2 regions of the Allomesorhizobium aridi genome follow, and region 1 is predicted to be linked to the other one. Evidence: predicted binding sites of a transcription regulator. Region 1 holds the regulator's gene; the other holds the start of a gene.

Region 1 (4,193 bases):
TCTTGGGGTTGCCGAGCGTGACGGTGAGTCCGGCGAGGAAGCTCGCGAAAAGTCCGCCCTTGCCCTTCCGCGCCTCGACCGTTTCCGGCGTGATGCCGCTCTTCCAGAAGCTCCATGCCAGCCAGGAGAGATAGGCGACGCCAAGCCATTTGATGACCAGGAACACGGCGCCGAAGGTCTGCGCGACCAGCGCCAGGCCGAGCACCACCGCGGTGAGATAAGTCAGGTCGCCGACGACCAGCCCGAACGACATTGCGAGCGCGGAACGGAAGCCCGAACCGAGCGCCCGGGCGACAAGGGCGGTGACACCCGGTCCCGGAATGGCGGCTGCGATTGCGAGTGCGGCGCTGTAGGCGAGAAAGCCGGCAAGGGTCATGGAAGAAGATACCTTCGGTTATCGCGCGCCTCTATGGCACAGGCGTTCCGCCAAGAGAATACGGCAGCGGCGCTCTTGGCTTGGCGCAGCCGAACCTCGCCTGCCGTCAACGCCGATCATCAATGGCGAAACGCGATCTGCTCAGTTGCCGCCGGCGTAAAGGCCGTCGTCGAGGCGCTTTTCGAGCGCCACGAGGTCGGCCGGCAGCGGCATGCCCATGGCGCGCAGCTCGTTGAGCTTTTCACGCAATTGCTCATGGATTTCACGCTCATCCTCGGGCTGGTTGATCATCCCTTCCAAAAGCAGGCTGATCTGGGCCTTGATCTGTTCGAGCGCCATGGCGGGTTCCCCCATTTACTCCAACCGTAACCCTACACCAGATGCCGCGCCGCCGCCACAGGCGGCCTGTTCAGCGAAGCGGGAGACAAGCTAATCTTAGGCGCTGAACGTCAGAATCAAAGCCACCAACAGGACGCCGGCGCCTCCCGCGAACCAATAGGACGAGCGTTGGACCCGTCGGTGGTCCTTTTTCATCGAACCTCGAACGATCAGTACCAACCCTACCGCAACAAGGCCCAAGCCAAGAATGGCTGCTAGCATAAAGCCGTACAAACCGCCCACCTCGTAACCTCCGAATAAGGATCTGCCTGCGTCGGCATCAGCGAAGCATGCGCGAGATGAGCTGGGCGGTGTAGTCGACCATCGGCACGATGCGGGCATAGTTCAACCTGGTCGGGCCGATGACGCCGAGCGCGCCGACGACGCGCGCGTCCTTGTCGCGGTACGGCGCCACCACCAGCGACGAGCCGGACAGCGAAAACAGCTTGTTTTCCGAGCCGATGAAGATGCGCACGCCGGAACCTGCCTCCGCGAGGTCGAGAAGCTGGACCATGCCCTCCTTGGTCTCAAGATCCTCGAAAAGATGCCGGAGCAGTTCGAGGTCGGCTTGGGCGGTTACGTTTTCCAGCAGATTGGCGCGACCGCGCACGATCAGCCGCGACGGCAGCCCGCTTTCGGAACCGGCCCAGACGGCAAGGCCCTTTTCCACCAGATCCTGCGATAGCGTGTCCAAGGCGGCCTTTGTCTCCTCCTTGAGACGCGCGATCTCCACCCGGGCCTCGGCAAGCGTGCGGCCGCGTATATGGGCGTTGAGGAAATTCGATGCTTCGTGAAGCTGCGAGTTGGTGACGCCGGCCGGCAGTTCGACCACGCGGTTCTCGACGTCGCCGTTCTGCGTGACCATGACAGCCAAAGCGCGCTCAGGCTCGAGCTGGATGAATTCGATATGCTTCAGCGGAACCTCATTCTTGGCGGCGAGTACGAGGCCGGCGCCGCGCGACATGCCCGACAGCATCTGGCTGGCCTCGGTCAGCATGTGTTCCAGCGTAGCCCCGCTGCCGGATGCCTTGAGCTGCGCCTCGATGGAGCGTCGCTCTTCGTCCGACAGGTCGCCAAGTTCCATGAAGGCATCGACGAAGAAGCGCAGCCCTTTCTGCGTCGGAAGACGGCCGGCCGAAATATGCGGTGAATAGACGAGGCCTAGATGCTCGAGATCGCTCATCACATTGCGCACGGTGGCCGGCGAAAGCGACGAGGGCAGCATGCGCGACAGGTTGCGCGAACCGACGGGCTCGCCATCGAGCAGATAGGAATCGACAATGCGCCGGAAGATCTCGCGCGAGCGCATGTCGAGCGATTGCAGATTCTGGTCCAGCAGCGGCTTCGTCATCGAAACTCCAACCTCCGGCTAAGATATAGATGGGCCCTGCGGGAACACAACCTTGCTCCATGGCCGGCCGGTTTTCCTTTGCGCCTTCGACGGCATGACGCTACAAGCCGCCACTAGGCTGAAACGGCCTCCAAATTCGAATTTTGAACAGAAAGTGCCTGATGCGCCCCTCAAAACGCCAATACGACGAAATGCGCGCAATCTCCTTCGAGCGCAATATCTCCAAGCACGCCGAAGGCTCGTGCCTGGTGAAATTCGGCGACACGCACGTTCTGTGTACGGCGAGCCTTGAAGAGCGGGTGCCGGGCTGGATGCGCAATTCGGGCAAAGGCTGGGTGACGGCGGAGTACGGCATGCTGCCGCGCTCGACCGGCGAACGCATGCGCCGCGAGGCTTCGGCCGGCAAGCAGGGCGGCCGAACGCTGGAAATCCAGCGCCTGATCGGGCGATCCCTGCGCGCCGTTGTCGACCTTCAGGCACTCGGCGAAATGCAGATCACCGTCGACTGCGATGTAATCCAGGCCGACGGCGGCACCAGGACGGCGGCAATCACCGGCGGCTGGGTGGCGCTGCACGACTGCCTGCGCTGGATGGAGGCGCGCCAGATGACGAGCGTGTCGAAAGTGCTGAAGGACCATGTCGCGGCGATCTCCTGCGGTATCCACGATGGCCAGCCTGTGCTCGACCTGGACTATCTCGAGGATTCGTCGGCCGGCACCGACGCCAATTTCGTCATGACCGGCAAGGGCGGCTTCGTCGAAATCCAGGGCACGGCCGAGGGCGTGCCGTTCACCGAGGAAGAATTCGCGGCGCTGATGGCGCTGGCCAAGAAGGGCATTTCGCGGCTGGTCAGCCTGCAGCAGATGGCGGTGGGGTAGAGGCTGACATGACCCCCTCGGCAATCCTTGAATCCGCGCTTTACGTTACCGACCTCGATGCGGCGGAGACGTTCTATCGCGAGGTGCTGGGGCTGGAGGTGATCGCCAAGGCGGAAGGCCGCCATATCTTCTTCCGCTGCGGGGTGGGCGTGCTGCTGCTGTTCAACGCCGAGGCAACGCGGCAAGCGCCGGCGCCGGACGCGAAATTGCCGGTGCCGCCGCACGGCGCCGTCGGCCAGGGGCATCTATGCTTTGCCGCGACGGCGGAGGAGATCGTGCGGTGGAAAGCGCATCTCGAAGCGCTGAAAATCGCCGTCGAAGCCGATTTCGAGTGGCCCTCCTCCGGCAAGAGCTCAGGAGGCGGCCGCTCTATCTATTTCCGCGATCCGTCCGGCAATTCGCTGGAATTCGCCGAGCCAAGAATCTGGGGAATGTGATGCGGCCGCTGGAAGACAGGAAAATCGTCGTAGCCAGCCACAATGACGGCAAGCTGCGCGAATTCGCCGAACTGATGGCGCCGTTTGGCTTCGAGGCCAAGTCGGCTGCGGAACTCGGCCTGGCGGAACCAGACGAGACCGGCGAGACGTTCGAGGAGAACGCTTACATCAAGGCGTTCGCCGCCGCCAAGGCGACGGGCCTGCCGGCACTTTCGGACGATTCAGGGCTCTGCGTCGACGCGCTGGACGGCCAGCCCGGATCTACACCGCCAACTGGGCCGAAACCCCGGAAGGGGGCGCGACTTCGCCATCGCCATGCAGCGCACCGAGATAGCCCTCCACGAAGTAGGCGCGGTCGAGCCCGACCGCCGCACCGGCCGGTTCGTCGCCGTGATCTGCCTGGCCTGGCCCGACGGGCACGCTGAATATTTCCGCGGCGAGGCCGAGGGCACGCTTGTTTGGCCGCCGCGCGGGACCAAGGGTTTCGGCTACGATCCGGTTTTCCAGCCTATCGGCCATGACAAGACGTTCGGCGAAATGGACGCGGAGCAGAAGCACGGCTGGAAGCCGGGCCAGGCCGAGGCGCTGTCGCACCGCGCCCGCGCCTTCCAGAAATTCGCCACGGCGAAGCTCGGCGCGGCGTGACGGAGGGCGTCTTGACAGGCCGCGAGCCGGGCTTCGGCGTCTATGTGCATTGGCCGTTCTGCGCGGCCAAATGCCCGTATTGCGATTTCAACAGCCATGTCCGCCATCAGCCGGTCGACCAGGAGCGC
Region 2 (4,193 bases), 690 kb from region 1:
GGTCTGGGCGTTGAAGCCGAAGGTCGCGCCCTTGTTGTCGAGGATCTTGCCGGCGACGATCGAAGCTTCGGCGCCTGCATTCGCAGCGATCTGGCGGGCCGGAGCCTGCAGGGCGCGACGAACGATGGCGATGCCGGCCGTCTGGTCGGCATTGGCGCCGGTGACGGTGATGGCCAGCGAAGCGCGGAGCAGGGCGACGCCGCCGCCGGGCACGATGCCTTCTTCAACGGCCGCGCGGGTCGCATTGAGAGCGTCGTCGACGCGATCCTTCTTTTCCTTGACCTCGACTTCGGTCGCGCCGCCGACGCGGATGACGGCAACACCGCCGGCCAGCTTGGCTAGACGCTCCTGCAGCTTCTCCTTGTCGTAGTCCGAGGTGGTCTCCTCGATCTGCTGCTTGATCTGGGCGACGCGGCCCTGGATCTCGGCCTTCTTGCCGGCGCCGTCGACGATGGTGGTGTTCTCCTTGGAGATGGACACCTTCTTGGCGCGGCCGAGCATGTTGAGGCCGACATTCTCGAGCTTGATGCCGAGGTCTTCGGAGATGACCTGGCCGCCGGTCAGGATCGCAATGTCCTCGAGCATGGCCTTGCGGCGATCGCCGAAGCCCGGCGCCTTGACGGCGGCGATCTTGAGGCCGCCGCGCAGCTTGTTGACGACCAGCGTCGCGAGAGCCTCACCCTCGACGTCCTCGGAGATGATGAGGAGCGGCTTGGAGGTCTGGACGACAGCCTCGAGGATCGGCAGCATGGCCTGCAGGTTCGAGAGCTTCTTCTCGTGCAGGAGGATGTAGGCGTCCTCGAGTTCGGCGACCATCTTGTCCGGATTGGTCACGAAATAGGGCGACTGATAGCCGCGGTCGAACTGCATGCCCTCGACGACTTCGAGCTCGGTCTCGGCGGTCTTGGCTTCCTCGACGGTGATGACGCCCTCATTGCCGACCTTCTGCATCGCTTCCGCGATCATGGCGCCGACCGAAGTATCGCCGTTGCCGGCAATGGTTCCGACCTGGGCAACCTCTTCCGAGGTCTTGATCTTCTTGGCGTTCTTGGTGAGGTGGGCGACGACCTCGGTCACGGCCAGATCGATGCCGCGCTTCAGGTCCATCGGGTTCATGCCGGCGGCAACGGCCTTGTGGCCTTCCTGCACGATCGACTGGGCCAGAACGGTCGCGGTCGTGGTGCCGTCGCCGGCAATGTCGTTGGTCTTCGAAGCAACTTCGCGGACCATCTGCGCGCCCATGTTCTCGAACTTGTCCTCAAGCTCGATTTCCTTGGCGACGGTGACGCCGTCCTTGGTGATGCGCGGGGCGCCGAACGACTTGTCGATGACGACGTTGCGGCCCTTGGGGCCGAGCGTCACCTTCACCGCGTCGGCGAGGATGTTGACGCCGCGCAGCATGCGCTCGCGGGCGTCACGGGAGAACTTTACGTCTTTAGCAGCCATTTTTTAGCTCCTGGGCAATTCGCCCGAAATTCAGATTGGATGGTGCGGATGAAAGGCGGCGGCGGTTCAGCCGATGATGCCCATGATGTCGGCTTCCTTCATGATCAGAAGGTCTTCGCCATTGAGCTTCACTTCGGTGCCGGACCACTTGCCGAACAGGATGCGGTCGCCCGCCTTCACGTCGAGCGGAACAAGCTTGCCCGCCTCGTCGCGCGCGCCGGAGCCGACGGCGATGATCTCGCCTTCCTGCGGCTTTTCCTTTGCGGTATCGGGGATGATGATCCCGCCGGCGGTCTTCGCTTCGGACTCGACGCGGCGAACGACCACGCGGTCATGCAGCGGCCGGAATTTCGACTTTGCCATTTTTGGATGTCCCTGGTGCGGATGTTGAACGGTTCTCCGTTGCCGGAGCACGTTAGCACTCGCCAGAAGCGAGTGCTAACGTGGCGGTGAAATAGGCCGTAGGCTGATACGAGTCAAGCCGGAAGAGGGGAAGGGCGAAGAGCAAAAGATTTGGAATCGGCGCGGAAGCACCTGGCCCCTTTACGTGAGGAGAAAGCTCGTTCCGCATCTTTGCCGCCCGCCGCTCGTCCCCTCTGTCTCAAAATATCTCCGCCAGCGGCGCCTGCCTTGTGTGGCCGGCGGGGAAGGGCCTGAACGGTAGCTCGTCCAGCGACTTTTCGCCGCGCGGATATCCTCCGGGCAGCGGGAGAGGCGGTTTCTTGGACTGTAAAAAGCCTTTCAACAGACTGACGCTCACCATAACCTCGCGGCCAAAGACAAGCCAACGTCGGCGACACGCGAATCCGACGGTGCGACGATTCGGAAGGAAGGCACGATCTCATCCACCAACCACGGGCGACTGGTGGTGCTTCCTTACGTCAAGGAAAACGGCGTGTGTGACGGCGATCTGATGATCAGCCTGTTCGGCGAACTGCCCTACGAATGAGACCTGCCCCTATGACAGGATTTGATGCAGCAGTCTTTGTTGTTGCAGGGAGAGCTTGTGTAGGCTCTATTCGCCGTGAAATCCGGGGGGTGTATCAGTGTCGGATACTGAAAGATCTGTTTTCCAAAGTGACTTGCCGCTGAAGGAGAAACTCGACCGCGCAAGGACGGAGCTACTGGACCTGTCCGCCCGCAATCGTCTTCTCAATGTGCCGCGGTTCTCCAAAAGCGCGAAGACAATAGACGTGGTCGACGAGCGCACCTCCGAAATTTACAGGCTGCTGGTGAATGAAGGAAAGGCTTTCACCTTTCTGGCGGGCAAGCCTGACAGGCCGAAGTCGGGCCAGGAGGAGCCCGACTTGCCGGATGACGACGTCGACTATTCGCCGGTAGTGCTTCCGCAGCCGGGAGATGACGACCTCGACGAGCGCGGCATCACCAAGCGGCACTTGGATACCAACCTGCAGACGCGGATGACACCCACCGGCCTTCAACGGCGGCTCCTCGACCTCTACTACGATGCCCGAACGCTCGAGGAAGAGCAGGGCGTCAATATCCTCTTCCTTGCGCTCGGCATGCTGAAATGGGTGGACCCTATCAACAAGGAGAACATCCGTCACGCGCCTCTCATACTGGTGCCGGTGCGGCTCGAACGAGGAGCGGCCGGCGAGAGGTTCCGCCTGAAAGCCAGACCCGAGGACCATACGGCCAACCTTTCTCTCGAGGCCTACCTCGACCGGCTGCATAAGCTCGCATTACCTGCTTTCGAAGCGGGTGAGGATTTCGATCCGGCAGGCTACCTTGATGCGGTCGCGGACGCTGTCTCCACAAAGGTGGGATGGGAAGTGCTCCGCGACGACGTCGTGTTGGGCTTCTTCTCCTTCGCGAAATTTCTGATGTATCGTGACCTCGATCCGGATAACTGGCCGGATGGCACCCAGATCGTCGACCAGGAGAAGATCCGCGCTCTTCTTTCAGATGGCTTTGAAACGCGAGAGCCGCTGACATCAGATGACGTTGCGATCGATCCCTACATCTCGCCCGCCGAGATGCTGCACATCGTCGACAGCGACAGCTCGCAGACCCTTGCCATCCACGATGTGAGGAATGGCCGCGACCTCGTGATTCAGGGCCCGCCGGGAACGGGTAAGTCTCAAACCATTGCGAACGTCATTGCTTCGGCCGTCGCGGACGGGAAGACAGTGCTGTTCGTCGCCGAGAAAATGGCGGCGCTGGAGGTGGTGAAGCGGCGGCTTGACCACGCCGGGGCGGGAGACACATGCCTTGAACTCCACAGCAACAAGGCAAACAAGCGCATGATGCTGGAGGAGCTGCGCCGTATTTGGCACCTAGGATCGCCTCGGGGACAATTTCCTTCTTCGCTGGCCGATCGGCTGCTTGAAGCGCGCGACAAAGTGAACGCCCATGCTGCCCGCATGCACGTGCCGCATCGGCCGTCCGGGCTCACCCCCTACCAGGTTTTTGGCCAGTTGACCCGGCTGAGACAGCAGCGGCAGCGGCCTGTTGATATTCAGCTTGACGGCTCCACTGACTGGCCCGCCGACGGCGTGTCTATGCGTAGGCGGCTGCTCGATGAGGTTTCCCAGCGGATCGACGAGATCGGCTTGCCGATCCATCATCCCTGGCGAGGAGTGGCCCTCGAGGTCGTCCTTCCGACCACCGTCGAGAGACTGGTCCCGCGCATTGAATCCTTGCTGGCGCGGGTGAAGGCTCTCCAGGAACAGTTAATGGCTGTCGCACAAGAGATCGAGTCGGAGCCTCCGCAGGTCCTCCGCGAC

What was found. Region 1 encodes HrcA, which represses chaperone genes, less so after heat shock. Its sites were predicted from a motif close to GTTAGCACTCNCNNNNNGNGAGTGCTAAC; they were not measured.
Region 2: groES (co-chaperone GroES) is a predicted target of HrcA. The motif match lies at 1,861-1,889, and genes of this name have one in related genera.

Annotation. Positions count from the first base shown of each region.
Region 1 is NZ_CP171729.1:5,177,709-5,181,901, reverse strand. It holds gene ACG873_RS27620 (LysE family translocator) at 1-376, opposite strand, end outside; gene ACG873_RS27615 (hypothetical protein) at 518-715, opposite strand; gene hrcA (heat-inducible transcriptional repressor HrcA) at 1,035-2,105, opposite strand; gene rph (ribonuclease PH) at 2,267-2,983, shown strand; gene ACG873_RS27600 (VOC family protein) at 2,992-3,420, shown strand; partial or broken gene rdgB (RdgB/HAM1 family non-canonical purine NTP pyrophosphatase) at 3,420-4,065, shown strand; gene hemW (radical SAM family heme chaperone HemW) at 4,077-4,193, shown strand, end outside.
Region 2 is NZ_CP171729.1:5,872,105-5,876,297, forward strand. It holds gene groL (chaperonin GroEL) at 1-1,446, opposite strand, end outside; gene groES (co-chaperone GroES) at 1,513-1,809, opposite strand; gene ACG873_RS31025 (DUF4011 domain-containing protein) at 2,493-4,193, shown strand, end outside.